DNA from 3 places in the Sphingobium sp. LB126 genome. Region 2 is predicted to be linked to each of the others. Evidence: riboswitches for the same ligand, from Rfam matches in the RefSeq annotation. Region 2 holds a riboswitch; each other region holds the start of a gene.
The links. A riboswitch is a leader RNA that binds a small molecule or an ion and turns the genes downstream of it on or off. The one in region 2 is predicted to bind cobalamin.

Region 1 (6,246 bases), on a different contig from region 2:
TGGCGCCGACGATGAGGCCAAGCAGCATGCGCGGCAGGCGCAGGTCGAGGAGGATGGCACGGGCGATCGCATCGCCGCCGCCGGTCAGGACCGCGAGGATGCGCGGGGGAGAGAGCGGCACGGCGCCGAGGGTGAGGGAGCCGAGGGCGGCGATCAGGGCGAGCGCGATCAGCGCGGGGATCAGCAGCGGGTGGCGGCGGGCGCTCATGGCTTGCGCGCCTCCCGATGCTTGCTACAGCGTCTCCTCCGGCGCTCCGTGCTCCTGCGAAGGCAGGAGTCCAGGCCCGCCGTTTGAACTGGGCTCCTGCCTTCGCAGGAGCACGGTGGTCTATCGGAGCGAATATCAGAGAAGACATGCGGCGTAGAATAATCACCACGGTGCTCTGCGCGCTTACGCTGACCGGCGCCGCACCCACGCCGCCCAAGCGGATCGTGTCGCTCAACGTCTGCGCCGATCAATATGTGCTGGCGCTGGCCGATCCGGGGCAGATCGCGGCGCTCAGCCCCTATGGCCATGATCCGGAAGTGTCGGCGGCGGTCGGCAAGGCGCGGGGCTTCCGGACCCTGAAACGCCCGGCCGAGGAAGTGCTGGCGATCCGGCCCGATCTGCTGGTCGGCTTTCCCTCCGGAGAGGGCGTGGTAGGCGCACCTCCGGGACAATGGCGAACTTTGGGACTGGCAAGCGCGGACAGCTATGCCATGATCCTGGCGCAGATCCGGCAGGTCGCGGCGGCGGTCGGCCATCCCGAACGGGGCGAGGCGATGATCGCGAAGATGAATCGCGAGTTGGCAGCGCTGCCCCGGGCGAAGCGCGGCGGGGTGGCGGCCTATTATCAGCGGCGCGGCTATATGACCGGGACGGGCACGCTGGTCGACGACATGATGAAGCGCGCGGGGCTGGTGAATCTGGCGGGGAAGTTGGGGAAACCGGCGCTCTCGCAAGTCTCGCTGGAAGAGATGATCGCGGCCCAGCCGGACTGGCTGATCGTCGAGAGCGGCAGCGAACAGGTCGTCGATCAGGGGACGGAAATGCTGCACCATCCGATCCTGCGCGCGATCCCGCGCATCCGCGTGCCGCAGGCGTGGACGGTGTGCGGCGGCCCCGCCTATGTCGAGGCCGTCCGCTCCATCGTGGCGCAGATCGACGGCGTCACGCATAAAGGCGTGGCACAGATCGACGGCTCCGCGCACAAAGGCGTGGCGCAGGTGAACGCTGCGCCACGCCGTTAGGTGTCCGTCAGAAGCGGACACGCACGCCGCCATAGGCCGAGCGGCCATAAGTGCCATAGCCATAGACCGTGGCATATTTCGCATCGGTGAGATTGTCGATGCGGCCGTAGATTTCCAGATTCTCCAGGATCGGGAAGGACGCCCGGACATTGGCCAGGGCATAGCCGTCCAGCCGGACCAGGTTGGTCGCGTCGTTGAAGCTGTCGCCCACCATCGTCACGGTCGCGCCGGTCGTGAGGCCGAAGGGCCAGACATAATCCGCCGAGACGCTGACCGCATTGGCCGCGCGGCGCGGCAGCCGGGCGCCGGTGTCGCGGTCGCGCGCATCGACATAGCTGTAGGCGGCCGTGACGGTCAGCGCGTCGACCGGCTTCAGGGTCAGCATCGCCTCCACCCCCTTGGCGCGGGTGCGGTCGATATTGTTGTACCCGCCATAGAGGCCGATCGAATAGTCGTAATTGATCTGGTCCTTCGTGACGCGGCGGAAAGCCGTGACGGAAAGGATCGCCCGGTCGCCGCCCAGCCGCTGGTCGAAGCCGATATCATAGCTTTTCGACCGTTCCGGGCGCAGGCCGGCATTGCCGACATCGGTGCCGTAAAGCTGGTAGAGCGAGGGCGCCTTGAACCCTTCGCCATAGCTGGCGCGGAAATTGGTCGCGCCGTTGTTGGGCGTGTAGTTCGCATTGGCGCCGAAGGTCGTCGCGCCGCCGAACTGGCTGTGATCGTCATGCCGCACGCCGCCGGTGACGGCGAGCCCAGTAAAGGGCTTCACGACCGCGAGCGCATAGACGCTGTCGATATCGGCCTTGTGGCTTTCGGTCGAACCGAAGCCGGAGAAGTCATAATCCGGCCGCTCATGTTCATAGCCGAAGATCAGCCTGGCCTGATCGACCGGCTGATAGACGCCTTCATATTCGAAGCGCAGATTGGTGCCCGAATAGCCGTAAGGCCCGAACGCGGACGTATAGTCGCGATCCATGCGGAACCAGGTGACGGCCGCGCGATTGGTGAGCCTGCCGTCGAACAGGGCGAGGTTGAGGCCGGCATAGCCGACATATTGATCCGATTTCGCGGTGTCGGCGGTGCTGTCGATCACGCCATTGTCGGTGTCCAGATCGGTATGGATATAATAGCCGCGCAGGTCGAGGCTGAGCGTGTCGGTGAAGGCCAGCTTCAGCTTGGCGTTGGCGGCGATATTCTCGTATCCGTCCTTTTCCGTGCCGTTGGCGGCGGCGGAAATGCCGTCGGTGTTGAAATAGGCGACGCCCACGCCGCCCGAGGCGATGCCGCTGCTGCCCGAAATATCGGCCTTGGCGTTCAATGTATCGCGATAGCCGTAATCGACCGAGGCGTTGCCCGCGAAACCGGCGGCGGGCGTGCCGGTCATGACGTTGACGACGCCGCCGATCGCCTGGCTGCCGTAGACGATCGAGTTGGAGCCGCGCAATATCTCGATCCGCTGGATATTGCCGGTCAGCAGACCGCCGAAATCATACATGTCGCCGATACCGCTGGTGTCGTTGACCTTGACCCCGTCGATCAGCACCAGCGTCTGCGTCGTTTCCGCGCCGCGTAGCGACACGCCGGTCACGCCGCCCAGGCTGCCGCTGCGGTTGAAGCGGACGCCCGGCGTGGTGGCGAGCAGATCGACGACGCTGACGCTCTGGCGGGTGCGGATGGTGTCGGCGTCGATGACGGTGACGGCCTGGCCGACTTCGTCGCGGGGCTGTTCGATGCCGAGCGCGGTGACGATGATCGCGTCATTATCCGCGTCGTCAGCCGCGAAGGCGGGCGTGGCCGCGAGCAGCGCGGCGAGAGAGATGGTGGCTTTCAACATTATGATGTTTCCCTGAGCGTCGCTGCGACTTCATGGCTCAGGGCATCCGCTCGCGCGGTCGGGACAGGGGACAGCCGACGCCAGTGTCCGCCCCCGCACCGATGCGGCCCTGCGCCGCTTCGTCGCTCAGACGGAAAACACCGTGCCTTGGCCAACCCCTGGACCAGGGCAAGAGCGACCATGCGCCGGCAGGTCTCCTGGCTCGCGGGTCAATGCGGCGATGCACGCCTTCCCGGACTTGGCGTCCAGTGGCCGGTCTTGCGACCGAAGTGCATCGCGCTCACCGCTTACAGTTGCAGGGACAGCCGCGGAATTGGACGGTTGCCCGTCCGCACCGCATTCCCGTTTTCAGCCCTTTCGGGCACCGGCGCGATCTTCTTTGCGGTCGAGGCTTTGCCCCGTCCGCGCCGCGCGCCATAAGGGAAAGCAGGGCTTCTGCCAAGCGGGTTGAGGAGGGACGGGATGCGATTGCTGGGCGCGGTGCTGGCCGGAGGGCGCTCCAGCCGCTTCGGTAGCGACAAGGCGCAGGCGATGCTGGCCGGGCGGACCTTGCTGGACCATGCGGCGGCGTCCATCGCTCCCCATGTGGAAAGCGTCGTGATCTGCGGGCGCGAGGGCGGGCTGGCGGATCGCCCGGCGCCGGATATGGGGCCGCTGGGCGGGCTGAACGCGGCGCTGCATCATGCGGCGGCGCGGGGCTATGGCGCGGTGCTGACGACCGGGTGCGACGTTCCGGTCTATCCCGAAGGGTTGGCGGAAGCGTTGATCGGGGATGGCGCGGCGGTCCTGAAAGGGCAGCAATTAGCGGGGTTCTGGCCCGTTTCATTGGCGGCAGAACTGGACGCGCATCTGGCCGAGGAGAATAACCGCTCCATTTATGGCTGGCTGGAGCGGATCGGCGCGCGGATCGTCGAGCGGCCGGAGTTCGTGCTGCCCAATATCAACCGGCCCGAGGATCTGGAGAGGTTGATCCTCAAGCCTTGACGGCGACGCCCGCCGCGATGTCCGCCGGAACATGGGTGGATGCCACCGCCTCGCCGATCAGCAGCAGGGTCGGGTGTTCGTCGCTGATCGTTTGCACCAGGAAGGCCAGCGCGGAGAGCTTGCCGCGGATCAGCCGTTCATGAGGCAGCGAGACATTGACCGCCACCATCACCGGCGTTTCGGGATCGCGCCCGGCGGCGATCAGCGAGCGGCTGATTTCTCCGGCGGCGGCGCGGCCCATATAGATGCCGAGCGTGCTGCCCGCGCTGGCCAGCGAAGCCCAATCCAGCTTCAACGGCTCGCCAGCCTTCCAATGCGCCGTCACCAGCGTCAGCCCGCGCGCGACGCCACGCAGGGTGAGCGAGGCTTGGCCGCTCGCCGCCGCCGCGCTGGCGGTGGTGATGCCGGGGCAGATGTGGAAGCGGATGCCGTCGGCGGCCAGATGCTCCATTTCCTCCGCCGAGCGGCCGAAGACCGAGGGGTCGCCGCCCTTCAGACGCACGACGCGCTTGCCCGCCTTCGCCGCCGCCAGCAGCAGGTCGTTGATGCTCTCCTGCGCCTTCGAATGGCGGCCGGAGCGCTTGCCGACGCTGACCCGTTCCACGCCTTGCGGGATGAGGTCGAGCACGCCCGGCCCGACCAGCGCGTCGTAGAAGACGATCTCGGCCGCCGCGATCAGCTTTTCGGCCTTGCGGGTCAGCAGGTCCGGATCGCCCGGCCCTGCGCCGACCAGCCAGACTTCACCGGGGGCGATCAGTTCATTCGGCTGCATGGAGCGTCTCCTGCGTGCTTTGGGCGAGGATATTGGCGATGGCCGGACGGCAGGACCCGCAATTGGTTCCGGCGCCGAGCGCCTTGCCGACGGCGGCGACATCGACCAGTTGCTGTTCGCGGATGGCGGCGACGATCTGGTTCAACCCGATGTCGAAGCAGACGCAGATGGTCGCGCCCTTGTCGGGCTGGCTACCGGGGCCGCGCGCCGCGAGGACGGAACCGCCCACCCCTTCGGCCTCCAGTTGCCGGATCAGCCAATCGCGCGCGGGCAGCAGGCCGGTCCGGGTCATGAACAGCACGCCGTTCAGCCTGCCTTCGCTGATCGTCGCGATGCGCCGGGTGCCGCGCGAGGCGTCCATCGCCTCGACACGGTCGCCCTTGGGTAGGAAGGCATCGAGCCGCGCCGGGTCGCCATTGCCCGCAATCTCATAGAGCGCGCCGCCGGGCACAGTGATCCGCGTCGACCAGAGGCAGGGCAGCTTTACCGGCTCGTCGCCGCGCAGGATCAGGAAGCCCTTCCATTCGGTCGCCACCTTCTCGACGCTGGCCGGGGTGGACTTGAAGCCGGGCTGGCCCGAATGCGGGTCGACCAGCGGACGCGGGAGCAGGCCGGTGCGGCCGCCGCTCGCCTGTTGGTCGGTCCAGTGGATGGGGGTGAAGATTTCCCCCAGGCGCTGGCCTTCGCTGATCGCGACGCGGAAGAGGCTGTTGCCCTGCGCGGTCTGGACGCGGGCCAGATCGCGGTCGACAATGCCCAGTAACTCGGCATCCTGCGGGTGGATTTCCACCAGCGGTTCCTCGCGATGGCGGGCGAGTTTCGGGGACAGGCCCGTGCGGCTCATCGTGTGCCACTGGTCGCGATAGCGCCCGGTGTTGAGCGTCATCGGCCACTGTTTCAGCGGCTCCTGAATCTCCATCTGCTTCGTCAGCACCAGCCGCGCCTTGCCGTCCGGCGTCGGGAAGCGGCCGTCGGAGAAGGGCCTTTCGCCACCCCAACGGAACGGTTCCATGGCGTCATAGGCATCATTGCTGATGGTCGCTTGGCGGCGCAGGTTCAGCACGCGCGCGCCATCATTCTGATAGGCGGTGAGGCGCGCATGTTCGCGCCAGATGTCGGCGGGCCGGTCATAGGCAAAGGCGTTGCGCCAACCCATGCGGCGGCCGACTTCCTTGACGATCCACCAGTCGGGCCTGGCCTCCCCCGGCAGCGCGAGGAAGGGCCGCTGGCGGCTGACGGTGCGGTCCGAATTGGTGACGGTGCCGTCCTTCTCCCCCCAGCCTGCGGCGGGCAGGCGGACATGGGCATGGGTGGAACTGTCGGTGTCCGCCATGATGTCTGACACGACGAGGAAGGGAACCGCCTGCAACGCCTCGCGCACGCGGCCCGCATCGGGCAGCGACACGGCGGGGTTGGTCGCCAT
Region 2 (6,246 bases):
CGGTGCCGGTGCGGGTCGGCGGCTTTGGCGGGATCGCGGGCCTGGTCGAATATCTGCGCCGGGAGGGCGTGACCCATCTGGTGGACGCGACCCATCCCTTTGCCGCGACGATGAGCGGCCATGCCGTTGCCGCGGCGCGCGAAGCCGGGGTGGCGCATATCATGCTGACCCGTCCCGGCTGGGTCGCGGCGGAGGGGGACCGCTGGACCCATGTGGCCGATCTGGAGGGGGCCGTGGCGGCTCTCGCGGGACCTGGGCGGCGCGTGATGCTGGCTTTGGGGCGGATGCATGCCGATGCCTTCACCGTTCGGCCGCAGCATCATTATCTGCTGCGCTTCGTGGACGTGCCGGACGAATTGCCGGTCCTGCCGCGACATGATCTGGTCGTGGATCGCGGGCCGTTCACCGTCGAGGGCGACATGGCCCTGATGCGCGCGCATGGGATCGATCTGGTCATATCCAAAAATGCGGGCGGTAGCGGGGCGGAGGCGAAGCTGATCGCCGCACGGCGGCTGGGGCTGCCTGTCCTGATGATCGACAGGCCCCCTTGCCCCGTGGCGCGGATGACCCATGCGGTTGCGGACGTGCTGGACTGGCTGGATCATGCGGCCGAACGCGGGGTGTAGAGGATGGGCGGGCCGGACCGTTCGATCAGGCGGGTTCGGCTGGAACCGAGGATGACCATCGTGCGCATGTCGGCCATGTCCGGCCTGGCCTGCCCCAGGGGAAGGATGCGCAGATTTTCCTCCGGCGTGGAGACGGCGCGGGCGAAGAGTATCGGGCGGGTGTCGCCGCATTCTTCCCGCAGGATTTGGAGGGCGCGGGCGAAGCCGTCCGGGCGGGACCGCGAGCGCGGATTGTAGAAGGCCATGGCGAAATCCGCCTGCGCGGCGAGGCGTAGACGGCGTTCGATCAGCGACCACGGCTTCAGATTGTCGGACAGGTTGATGGCGCAGAAATCATGGCCGAGCGGCGCGCCCGCCCTTGCGGCGGCGGCGAACATGGCGGTGATGCCGGGGAGAACGCGGATGTCGAGGGCGCGCCACTCCTCCGGTCCCGCTTCGAGCGCTTCGAACAGGGCGGAGGCCATGGCGAAGACGCCAGGGTCGCCGGAGGATACGACCGCCACGCGCCTTCCCTGGGCGGCGAGGGTCAATGCATGGGCGGCGCGGTCCAGTTCGACGCGGTTGTCCGTGGCGTGGAGCGTCAGGCCGGGGCGCTGGGCGATGCGGGCGACATAGGGGATATAGCCGATGACGTCGGTCGCCTCCGCCAGCGCGTCCGATACTTCCGGCGTGACGAGCGCGGCCGCGCCGGGGCCGAGACCTGCTATGGCGATCCATCCGCTCATGGGCGGCGGCCCTGCCCATGGATCAACAGGATCGAGAAATAGGCGGTGACGCCGGCCGCTTCGGCCAGGGGCGTGATGCGCTGATCGGCCATGGTCGCATATTCGACCAGCCAGGCGCAGTCCTGTTTGCCGGCAGCCTCTACGGCGCGGCGGAGCTTGGGGAGGTTGCGGCCGATCTTCATCACGACCAGCGCATTGGTGTCGTGGATACGGCGGACCAGTTCCTCTTCGGGGAGGGTCGCCATCAGCACGGTCATCACATCGTCGCCCCAACTGATCGGCGCGCCGCTGGCGGTCCACGCGCCCGACATGCCGGTGATGCCGGGGACGATGCTGACCGGCGCGGCGAGGCGGCTGTGCAGGTGCATGAAGCTGCCGTAGAAGAAGGGGTCGCCTTCGCAGAGGACCACGACATCCTCACCGCTGGCGGATAGGCCGTCGAGATGCGCGGTGCAACCGGCGTAGAAGCTGGATAGAAGGTCGTTGTAGCGGGGGTCGGTCAGCGGGATTTCCGTCGTCACCGGATATTCCATCGGATATTCGACGACATCATGACGCAACATGCCCTCCACGGTCCGGCGGGCATGGCCGGATTTACCCTTCTTGCGGAAATAGGCAATGTGGCGGGCTTCGCGGATCAGGCGGTCGGCGCGGACGCTCATCAGGTCCTGCGCGCCGGGGCCGAGGCCGACGCCGTGGATGGTACCTTGGGTCATTCCGCCGGGCTCGCTATCGCATTGATCGCCGCGACCGTGATGGCGCTGCCGCCCAGGCGGCCCTCCACGATGCAGCAGGGAACGGTTCGGCTCCGCCAGAGCGCCTGTTTGGATTCCGCCGCCCCTACGAAGCCCACGGGGCAGCCGATGATCGCGGCGGGTCGCGGGCAGGCGGGATCTTCCAGCATGTTCAGCAGATGGAAAAGCGCCGTCGGGGCGTTGCCGATGGCGACCAGCGCGCCCGCAAGGTGCGGACGCCACAGTTCGAGCGCGGCGGCGGAGCGGGTGTTGGACATGCGTGCCGCCAGCACCGGAACCGCCGCATCGTTCAGGGTGCAGAGGATGGGATTGGCGGCGGGCAGGCGTTTGACGGTGATGCCTTCCGACACCATGCGTGCGTCGCAGAGGATCGGCGCGCCTGCCTCCAGCGCGGCGATGGCGGCAGGCGCGAAGCTGGGGGAAAAGCGGATATGCGGCGCAAGGGCGACCAGTCCTGCCGCATGGATCATGCGGACGGCGATGCGCTCCTCCTCTTTCGAGAAGTGGGCGAGATCGGCCTCCGCGCGGATGGTGCGGAAGGACTCGCGGTAGATGGCGGCGCCGTCGGTTTCGTAGCTATGGGGCATCAGGGGCTTCCGAAGAGGGCGAGTATCTGGTCGGGGGCGAGGTCCCTCTTTTCCGGGGGCGATCCGGCGCGGGCCTGGCGGGCGAGGTCGAAGCGGCCCTGTCGCCCGGTGAGGACGATTTGGGCGGGCCGGGGACGGGCGCAGCCCTTGGCGCAACCCGAAATATGGAGCGGGCCCTTCACATGGGGTGCGAGCCGGGCGGCAAGGGCGCGCGTGGCGACGCTGGCCTGCGGGCAGGCGGGAGCGCCGGGGCAGGCGTCGACGCGGAGCAGCGGGTCGGTGGCAGCGTGACCGGGGCTGGTCGTGCCGCCTTCGGCGATCAGGCCCCGCCACGGGGTGAGGCGCAAAGCGATGACGCCCGGCTGTCCGGCCAGTGCAGCGAGGCTGTCGGCATCGATCTGGCCGAAGGGGATGCCGTGAAAGGGACCGGGGGCCTGCGCCAGCAGCCGTTCGAGCGGACGGGAGGGGGCGGGTTCGGCGGCCGGGCCCGGGGGCAGCGGCGCCTGGTGCCGGGCCATGCGGCCGGAGGCGATGCCGCCGGTTTCCAGGAACCAGCGGACAAGCACGATCAGGTCTTGCGCGGCGGTCTGGACGCTGGTGGGCATGCCATGGGGGCGGCCCTCCGCGCGGAGCAGCAGCGTCCCGCCTTCGCTGCGTTCGAAGCGGAAATCGGCAGGGACGAAGCCTAGGGCGGGCGCCGGACCGGCGTCGATCGCGACCCCGATCTTGGGAGGCAGGTGGGGAAGATCGTCCAGACGAGAGAGCAGGGCCCGGGCGATGCTGTCCGTATCGTCGCCGGGGGACCAGTCGGGGGCGAGGAGGAAATTGCGGCGGGCTTCGCGGGCTGGATCGGGATCGGTCAGGCCGAGGGCGATGAGGTGCCGAAGCAACGGGCGATGGCTTTGTTTCGTCACGCCGCGGATTTGCAGCCCTGACCGGTTGGTGAGGTCGAGCAATCCATTGCCGTGACGGTGGGCGGCCTTTGCCATATCGATGGCCTGCGCGGCGGTCAGGCGGCCCAGCGGGGGACGCACCCGCACCAGCAGGCCGTCGCCCGCCATCATTGGGCGCCATGCCGTCGGACACCAGCCGCGAATGGCGGCGGCATGAGCGCTTGGCGCGTCTGGCACTGGACTTCACCTCCCACGTCGCAACGACGACTGGAGGATGCTTTCCACCAGCCGCTTATCCGTCGCTCGTGCGGAGAACCGAGCCGTGACCATCCCCTGGACCATGGCTAGAGCGACCCTTGCGTTCGGCAGGTCTCCTGGCTTGCGGGTCATAGCCTTGGCAGGGGCCTTCCCGGATTGCTCCAGTGGCTGGCCGTCCCGATCACGGGGCGTCCGTCCTTGCCTTGCTCGCCGCTCACAGTTGCAGGGACAGCCACGGATTAGGGAGTTTCCTCCCGCACCGCGTTCCCATTTAAGCCCCTTTCGGGGGCACCGACGCGATCGATGGAGCGGGCGCAGCCCGATCCGGATGCGGTTCATAAGCGCAGAGCGGTGGAAAGGGAAGTGGGCTTCTGCCCACCCACGGAAGGAGGATCAGCGCTTGACGATCGCGGAATGCCAGTCTGTGCGATGTTCCCAACCGCGCCGTTCGAGTTCCGGCGTCGCCTCCTCGCTCTGCGGATAGCCCAGGCACAGCAGGCCGAGGCAGCGCCAGTTTTCCGGAATGGCGAGCATCGCGTCCACCGTGGGCCGGTCCAGGATCGATACCCAGCCCATGCCGATGCCCCGCGTACGGGCGGCAAGCCAGATGGTATGGATCGCCATCACGCAGCTATAGCGCCGTGCTTCGGGCATGGTGATCGCGCCGAGGCGGTGGCCGGTTTCGGTCCCTTCGTCGCAATAGACGGCGAACAATATGGGCGCTTCACGCAGGCCGTGCAGTTTCAGGCTGCGGTAGAGCCTGTCTTCGTCGCCCTCATAGATGCTGCCAGCCTTGGCGATCTGGGCATCGACATGGGTGGCGAGTTGCTCGCGCAAGGCAGGGGTTTCGATCCGGACGAAACGCCACGGTTGGGACAGGCCGACCGAAGGGGCGCTGTGGGCGAGGGCAAGGAGCCGCTCCACCTCCCCCTCGTCCAGCGGATCGGTCAGGAAATGGCGCACGTCGCGGCGCAGGTGGACCAGTTCCTCGAAGGCGGCGATGTCGAAGGCGGTGCGGGTCAGAATTCGATTCCTGCCTGGGCCTTCACGCCGCTGCGGAAGGGATGTTTGACGAGGGTCATTTCGGTGACGAGATCGGCAGCCTCTATCAACGCATCGGGCGCGTTGCGGCCGGTGATGAGGACATGTTTCATGGCGCTTCTGGCGGTCACGGCTTCCAGCACCTCTTCGACCGGCAGATAGTCGTAACGCAGGACGATATTGAGTTCATCGGCAAGGACCATATCATAGGCCGGATCGGCAATCATCCGCTTTACCTCGTCCCACGCCTCGCGGGCGAGGGCGATGTCGCGGGTGCGGTCCTGCGTGTTCCAGGTGAAGCCTTCGCCCATGGGCTTGAATTCGACATTCTCCGGAAACGCGTCGAAGACGGTTTTTTCTCCGCTGGTCATGGCGCCCTTCACGAACTGGACGACGCCGACCTTTTTGCCATGGCCGATGGCGCGCACGACCATGCCGAGTGCGGCGGTCGTCTTGCCCTTGCCCTTGCCGGTGTGGACGATCAGCAGGCCCTTTTCCTGCGTCTTGGTCGCCATGATCTTGTCATGGGCGGCCTGTTTCTTCTTCATCTTCTCGGCATGTTGTTCGGGCGTGCGTTCGATCATGTCAGGCGTCCTTGAGTTGGGTGAGGAGCATGGCGGCGCTGTTCGACCGGGGTTTCCACAGGCGCCGGTCGAGCGCTTCATGGAGGCGGGCGGCGGTTTCGCGCAGGGCGGCGGGGTTAGCCTCCGCCATGAAGGCGCGGACGGTTTCGTCCTCGATGAAGGCGGCGTGGACGGCGTCGAAATGATGGTCCTTCACCGCATGGGTGGTGGCGGCGAAGGCGAAGAGATAATCGACCGAGGCGGCGATCTCGAACGCGCCCTTGTAACCGTGACGCATCATGCCCGCGATCCATTTGGGGTTGGTGACGCGGGCACGGACGATGCGGCCGATCTCATCCTCCAGCGTGCGGATGACGGGGCGTTCGGGGCGGCTGTGGTCGTTATGGTAGCTGAGCGGCTTCTTGCCCGAGAGATGCTCGACGGCGGCGGCGATCCCACCCTCGAACTGGTAATAATCGTCGCTGTCGAGCAGGTCATGCTCGCGATTGTCCTGATTCTGGATCAGGGCGTCGGCCTGGGTCAATCGTTGCGAAAAGGGACTGCGTTCGGCATCGCCCTCGGCCCCGCCGCCATAGGCATAGCTGCCCCAGTCGAGATAGACATTGGCCAGGTCGGCGCGGTCGTGCCAGATTTTCTCGTCGATCATCGCCTGTAGGCCCGCGCCATAGGCGCCGGGTTTCGAGCCGAAGATGCGGGCACCTGCGCGGCGCTGGGCGGTCTTTTCGGGCGTGCCTTCCGCGATCAGGGCGGCGGTTTCGGTGCGGTGGCGGGCGGCGG
Region 3 (6,246 bases), on a different contig from region 2:
TGAAGATCTTCATGATCCCTCCTGCCAGCCGCCGCCCAGCACCTGATACAAGGTGACGAGCGCGTTCAACTGGTCCGCGCGCAACTGCACCAGCCCAAGATCGGCGGACAACAGCGCCCGTTGCGCGTCCAGTTGCTCCAGATAACCGCTATAACCCGCCTGATAGCGATTGGTCGCATGGCGCAGCGTATCCGCGATCGCCACACGCTGCGCCTCCGCCACCGCCCGCTGCCGCGACAGGCTGGCGACATTGGCCAGCGCATCCTCCACCTCGCGGAAGGCGGTCAGCACGGTCTTGCGATAGGCGAAGGCAGCCTGATCGCGCCGTGCCGTCGCCGCATCGGCATTGGCGCGCAGCCGTCCGCCTTCGAACAAGGGCGCCAATATGCTGCCGCCGATCGACCAGATGGAGAGGGTGTCGGGCAGCTCGCTGTTATAGACCGCCCCCAGTGAGGCGGACAGGCGCAGCGTCGGCAGGAACTGCTTGCGCGCCACCGCCAGCGAACTGTCCGACGCCGCCAGCGCATATTCCGCCTGGGCGATGTCGGGACGATGCCGCAGCAAATCTGACGGCAGTCCAGCATCCGGCACGCCCGGAGCGGCCAATTGAGACAGCGTGCGCCCCCGTTCCACCGGGCCCGGCACCTCCCCGATCAGCAGCCGCAAGCCGTTTTCCGCCCGTGCTATGGCCAGGTCGGCCTGCGGCAGGATCAGCGCTGCCGCCTGATATTCGGATTCCGCCTGCCGCAGTTCCAGCTGGGACGTATAACCGGCCTCCGCCCGCGATCGCGCCAGCCTCAACGCCTCGGACCGCGACTGGATCGTCTGCCGCACGACCTCCCGCCGCGCATCGAGCCCCAGCAGCGTCACATAGGCCGAAGCCGTTGCCGCCGCGACGCTCAGTCGCGCCGCATCCCGCGCCGTGCCGCTCGCCAGCCAGGAACTGCGCGCCGCCGAAAGCTGATCGTCGATCCGCCCGAACAGATCGACCTCATAGGCCGCCTGCACCAGCGGCTGGGCCGCGCTGCTCTCGGCCGCGGTGCCGAAGGCGTTCACCGAGCGGCTGTGCGACGCGGCGCCGCTCGCATCGAGGCTGGGGAAAAGGGCGGCGCGGGCCAGTTGCACCTGCGCCCGCGCCTCGCGAACCCGGGCGACGGCAATGGCGATGTCGACATTATGCGCCAGCGCGGTTTCGACGACCTGCGACAGCGCGGGGTCCCCGAAGCGCCGCCACCAGGCCGCATCGACCGGTTCCGCTCCCGGCAATGCGCCGCGCCAGCCGCCGGGCGCCGTCACCGCAGCCTCCGGCGGCGCGGGCTGGTGCGCCGGCACGCAGCCGCCCAGCAGCGCCGGTCCCAGTAAAAATGCGCCCCGGCGCTTCATCGCGACCGCGGCTCCGGCCCGCCGCTGGTGTCGATCCGGGCTTCCACCGACATGCCGGGCCGCAGCCGCGCATAGAGCGGATCGCCGCGATCCACCGCGATCCGCACCGTGATGCGCTGCGGCACCTTGACGAAATTGCCGGTGGCATTGTCCGACTTGATCACCTGAAACTCATTGCCCGCCGCCGGGGCCAGCCTTTCGACCCGACCCCTGATTTCCTCATTGCCCAGCGCATCGACGCTCATACGCGCCGGCTGGCCGGGTGCCATGCGGGCGGTCTGCGCCTCCTTGTAATTGGCCGCCACCCAGATGACCGGCGGCACCAGGAAGGTGAGCTGCGTCCCCGCCGTCACATATTGGCCCAGCCGCACCCCGACCTCACCCAACCGCCCGTCCTGCGGCGCGCGGATGATGGTGTTGGCAAGGTCGATCTCCGCCAGCTCGAGCGCCGCCTTCGCCGCCTCGACCCCGGCGCGCAGCCCGCCGCGCCCGACCGTCACGGTCCGCACCTGCTCCCGCGCCACGCTGCGCTGCGCCTGCGCCTGCAACACCGCCGCCTCGGCCTGTTTGAGCGCCGCCAATGTCTGGTCCCGCTCGCGGAACGACACCGATCCTTCGCCGACCAGATCGTTCACCCGCCGCATGTCCGCCTGCGCCCGCGCCAGTTGCGCCCTGGCATTGACCAGGCTTGCATCCTGGCCGCCAAGCTGGGCCTCGCTCGACCGTTGGCTCTGTTCGCTATTGTCCAGATTGGCGATCTGCGCGGCGACCTGTGCCTTTGCCTGTTCCACCCGCTGGCGATAGATACGGTCGTCGATCTGCGCGAGTATCTGTCCTTTCCGCACCTGCTCATAATCCTGCACGGCGACCTCGACCACATAGCCGCTGACCTGCGGCGCGATCACCGTGGTCTGGCCGCGCACATAGGCGTTGTCGGTGGTCTGCACGATGGAGGAGAAGGGCGGCAGGCCCCAGGCATAGAGGATCAGCAACAGGCCGACGACGATGAAGACCACCGTCAGAATCGTCACCCTGCGCCCTGCTTTGGGCGGCGCCCATCCCCTTTTCGGCGGCTCGGCGGCGGGTGCTTCGTCCGGCACCTCGACCGGGTCCTGCAGCCGGTCCTGTCGCGTATCTGTCATGATGCGGCCCTGTTCCTCATCGCGGCCAAGGCCGCCAGTTCCTTGCCCAGCGGCGTGATCCCTTTCCATTTGAAATAGCTCCACCGCGCCAGCAGATAGAGGAAGGCCAGCGTGGCCAGCACCCCCACCAACAGGAACACGTCGTTGAACGCCAGGATATTCGCCTCCCGCGCGACCTGCTGCCCCAGCAGCACGCCGCCCTCCGCCTGCCGCAGCGCCGGGTCGCCCAGCGTCCGCGCATAGGCGCCCCCCAGTTGTTGCAGCCGCAGCGCCGCTTGCGGATCGGTCGGCAGGATCGACTGCGCCAGCACTTCCGAATGAAAACGTTCGCGGATGATCTGGAAACTGCCCAGCAAGGCCGCCCCGCCGATCCCGCCCAATTGCTGCGATATGCCGAACAGCGCGGAAAAGCTCACGATATGGCTCGGCCCCTTGGCCAGCGCCTGCAATATGCCGCCCATCAACGCCGGGCCCAGGAAATAGATGGCGGCAAAGGCGATCATCGCCTGCGTCCCGTAAAGTTGCGCCGGGCGGGTGAGATTGCTGGCATCGACGTCCAGAAAGGCGGCCGCCGCGATCAGGCCGCAACTGATCATGACCGGCCGCAACAAGTCCGTGGGGTTCAGCGTCACCAGGCTTGCCACCAGTCCGCCGACCGTCGCCAGCGTCACCACGACATAGAAGGAGACCAATTGATCCTGCCCCATGCCGACCACGGCCAACAGCCCGCTGGCGCCGTAATTCTGCTCCGACAGCAGGACGCGCATGCTGGCCGCGATGATGGCGAAGCGGATGATCGCTCCGCTGCCCAGCCAGCGGGTGTTGAGCAACGGATTGGCGCGGTTGTGTTCGACCATCAGCGCCGCGCCCACGAGCAGCAGCGACCCCGCCAGACCATAGCCCAGCCAGGGCGTCGTCCACCATTGAATGCGCCCCTGCACCAGCACCGCGCAAAGCAGCGCCATGCCCGGCGCGAACAGGGCGAAGGTCAGGAAATCGAGTGGTTCGAACGCCTCGATCCGCTCGCTCGGCGGCAGGCGCAGCAGCCACACGCCCGCCAGGCACAGCAGCGTCAGCCCCAGTTCGAACAGGAACAGATTCTGCACGTCGCCATGGATCAGCAGGGCAGGGGATATCACCCGCGCCAGCGGTAGCGCGATCTGCGACATGCCCACGCCCAGCACCATCCCGCCCAACCGCTGGGCCGCCGGCATCGACTGCATGATGTAGAACAGGCAGAGCGTCGACAACCCGCTCGCCACGATCCCGCTCGCCCCGCGCACGATCAGTTCGAACCCGTAACTATGTACGAAGATCTGCGACAGGTTGAGCGCCAGGAATCCGGCCAGCACCATGCGGGCGAAGCGCTGTATGCCGAATTGCTGGCGGAATTTGATGAGCAGCAGGCTCATGCAGATATTGGTCATCGAATAGGCGGCGGTCAGCCAGCCGCCCTCGACGGTGGTGAGGCCCAGCGCGCCCTGTATCTGGGGCAGGTTAGCGGTCAGCAACCCGTTGATGAAGCCGCCCGTCAGCCCCAGCAGCGTACCGATCAGGAAATAACCGATGCGCCGACGGGTGGGGTGATCGGGCGTCGCAGGCGATCCCGGCATCATCGGCCGTTCATGCGGCGCGAACTGATAGTCCGGTGTTGCTCCCGCTGCGCTCAAGCCGCCTCCTCAAGCTGTGCACGAAGCCAGCCGCCAGGCGATTGTTTCCACTTCTTGTCCGGACTGTCTAGTCCCCGCCGTCTTCGGCCCGTTCCATCATCTCCATGAAGTCGCGCGCCGCGTCACGGTCCGCAGGGTCCTCGAACGCATCCTCCAGATCGGGCGCCGCGCCCAGCAGGAACATCAGCGACCACAGCGCGAAGCGCCGCGCCTTGTCCGTTTCCAGCCCGAAATCGACGCGCATATGCTCCAGCCCTGCCGCCAGCGCATCGGGGGTGAGCGCGTCCAGGTCGCGGATGCCGAAATAGCGGTGGAGTTGATCGTCGAAATGCATGGGCCGCCTCTATCCCATCTTCCCATCGCCGCAAAGCTTACCTATGAACGCCCTCGATCGCGCCGGTGTCCCGAAAGGGGCTTAATAGGGAATGGGGTGTAAATCCCCGGCTGTCCCTGCAACTGTAAGCGGTGAGCGAGAGACATATCGATCCTTTCCGGGTGGAAAGGATCAGCCACTGGGCCGGACGCTAAATCCTGCGAGGCCTGGGAAGGCCATGTTTCAAGCGATGACCCGCGAGCCAGGAGACCTGCCGGCGTCTGGTCGCTCTTGCCCTGGTCCAGGGGATGGCCGCGGCACGGTATCTTTCCGTCTGAGCGACGAACGAGCGGTGGAGGCTGCTTCGGTTCGCGTGAGCGGCGCTGATGGCGTCGGCCCGTTCGCGCGCGCCGGTCGTCCTGGACGGCAGGCCTCCCCCGGGCAGTCGCTGACGCCGGAGGATAGTGTTTTGAAAATTGGATTGATGGCCCTGTTGATGGCCGCGGGCGTCACCCAGCCGGTGCTGGCCCAGATGCCCGCTGCCGGGGAAGCGGCGGAAACGAATATCGTCGTCTTCGGCCGGGGCGAGGAAAAGATCGGCGTCGCCCATGCCGCGAGCGAGGGGAGCGTCGGCGGCGCCGACCTGCTCGTGCGTCCGCTGCTGCGCGTCGCCGAACTGCTCGAGGCGGTGCCCGGCCTGGTCGCTGCCCAACATTCGGGCAGCGGCAAGGCCAATCAATATTTCCTGCGCGGCTTCAACCTCGATCATGGATCGGACTTCACGACTTATATCGACGGTGTGCAGATGAATTTCCGCTCGCACGGTCACGGCCAGGGCTATCTCGACCTCAACGGCTTGATCCCGGAGATCGTCGCGCGCGAGGATTTCCGTAAAGGCCCCTATCGCGCCGATGGCGGCGATTTCGCGCTGGCAGGCGCGGCCGCCATGACCACCATCGACGGCTTTGCACGGCCGTGGATCGCCACGGAAGCCGGCTCCTACGGCTCACGCCGTCTGGCGGCGGGCGGCACGATCGAGGGCGTCGGCCCCGGCGCCCTGACGCTGGTGGCGCAGGCCAAGCGCTATGACGGTCCGTGGGAAGAGGCGGAGCATCTGCGCCACTATAGCGGCTTTGCCAAATATCGCCTGCCGCTTGGCGCGGGCGAACTGGACGCGACCCTTCACGCCTATCGCGGCACCTGGCGCCCGACCGAGCAGATTCCCGAACGGATCATCGGCTCTTGGGTCTGCAAGGATATATTCTGCTCGCCCGATGCCTCGGCGCGGGGCGAAACCACGCGGATCGTCGGCAATATCGCCGTCACCCAGCCGGACTGGCGCGCCAATGCCTATGTCCAGTTCTACGACTGGTCGATGTTCAGCAATCCCACCTATGCCGATTCCGATGGCACGAGCGCGCAGATCCGCCAATATGACCGCCGCTGGATCACTGGCTTCACGGCAGCGAAGAACTGGACCGTCGCCCCGACGTTCACTCTCAGCATCGGCACCGAAAACCGCCTCGACCATATCGGCAATGTCGGCGTCGACCGCAGCGCCGACCGGCAATTCCTCTTCTCGCTCGGCCGCTATCATGTCGAGGAACTGTCGGTCGCCCTCTATGGTGAGGCGAACTGGCAACCCTTGCCCGGCCTTCGCCTGATCGGCGGGCTGCGCGGCGATTATTATCATTACAGCGTCCGCGCCGGCGATGCGTCCGCGCAGGCGCTGGGCACG

Region 1: linked by a shared signal. The riboswitch ahead of CAF53_RS05990 (TonB-dependent receptor) and the one ahead of CAF53_RS18410 (cobalamin biosynthesis protein CobG) in region 2 are both predicted to bind cobalamin.
Region 3: linked by a shared signal. The riboswitch ahead of CAF53_RS09300 (TonB-dependent receptor) and the one ahead of CAF53_RS18410 (cobalamin biosynthesis protein CobG) in region 2 are both predicted to bind cobalamin.

Annotation. Positions count from the first base shown of each region.
Region 1 is NZ_NETV01000001.1:1,223,236-1,229,481, forward strand. It holds gene CAF53_RS05980 (iron ABC transporter permease) at 1-208, opposite strand, end outside; gene CAF53_RS05985 (ABC transporter substrate-binding protein) at 355-1,230, shown strand; gene CAF53_RS05990 (TonB-dependent receptor) at 1,238-3,067, opposite strand; cobalamin riboswitch at 3,237-3,451, opposite strand; gene CAF53_RS05995 (molybdenum cofactor guanylyltransferase) at 3,530-4,051, shown strand; gene cobA (uroporphyrinogen-III C-methyltransferase) at 4,041-4,823, opposite strand; gene CAF53_RS06005 (nitrate reductase) at 4,810-6,246, opposite strand, start outside.
Region 2 is NZ_NETV01000002.1:476,332-482,577, forward strand. It holds gene CAF53_RS18390 (cobalt-precorrin-6A reductase) at 1-626, shown strand, start outside; gene cobJ (precorrin-3B C(17)-methyltransferase) at 602-1,351, opposite strand; gene cobI (precorrin-2 C(20)-methyltransferase) at 1,348-2,067, opposite strand; gene CAF53_RS18405 (precorrin-8X methylmutase) at 2,064-2,693, opposite strand; gene CAF53_RS18410 (cobalamin biosynthesis protein CobG) at 2,693-3,757, opposite strand; cobalamin riboswitch at 3,933-4,155, opposite strand; gene bluB (5,6-dimethylbenzimidazole synthase) at 4,238-4,846, opposite strand; gene cobO (cob(I)yrinic acid a,c-diamide adenosyltransferase) at 4,864-5,469, opposite strand; gene cobN (cobaltochelatase subunit CobN) at 5,471-6,246, opposite strand, start outside.
Region 3 is NZ_NETV01000001.1:1,904,638-1,910,883, forward strand. It holds gene CAF53_RS09275 (DUF488 domain-containing protein) at 1-13, opposite strand, end outside; gene CAF53_RS09280 (efflux transporter outer membrane subunit) at 10-1,383, opposite strand; gene CAF53_RS09285 (HlyD family secretion protein) at 1,380-2,525, opposite strand; gene CAF53_RS09290 (MFS transporter) at 2,522-4,195, opposite strand; gene CAF53_RS09295 (hypothetical protein) at 4,263-4,529, opposite strand; cobalamin riboswitch at 4,576-4,802, shown strand; gene CAF53_RS09300 (TonB-dependent receptor) at 5,041-6,246, shown strand, end outside.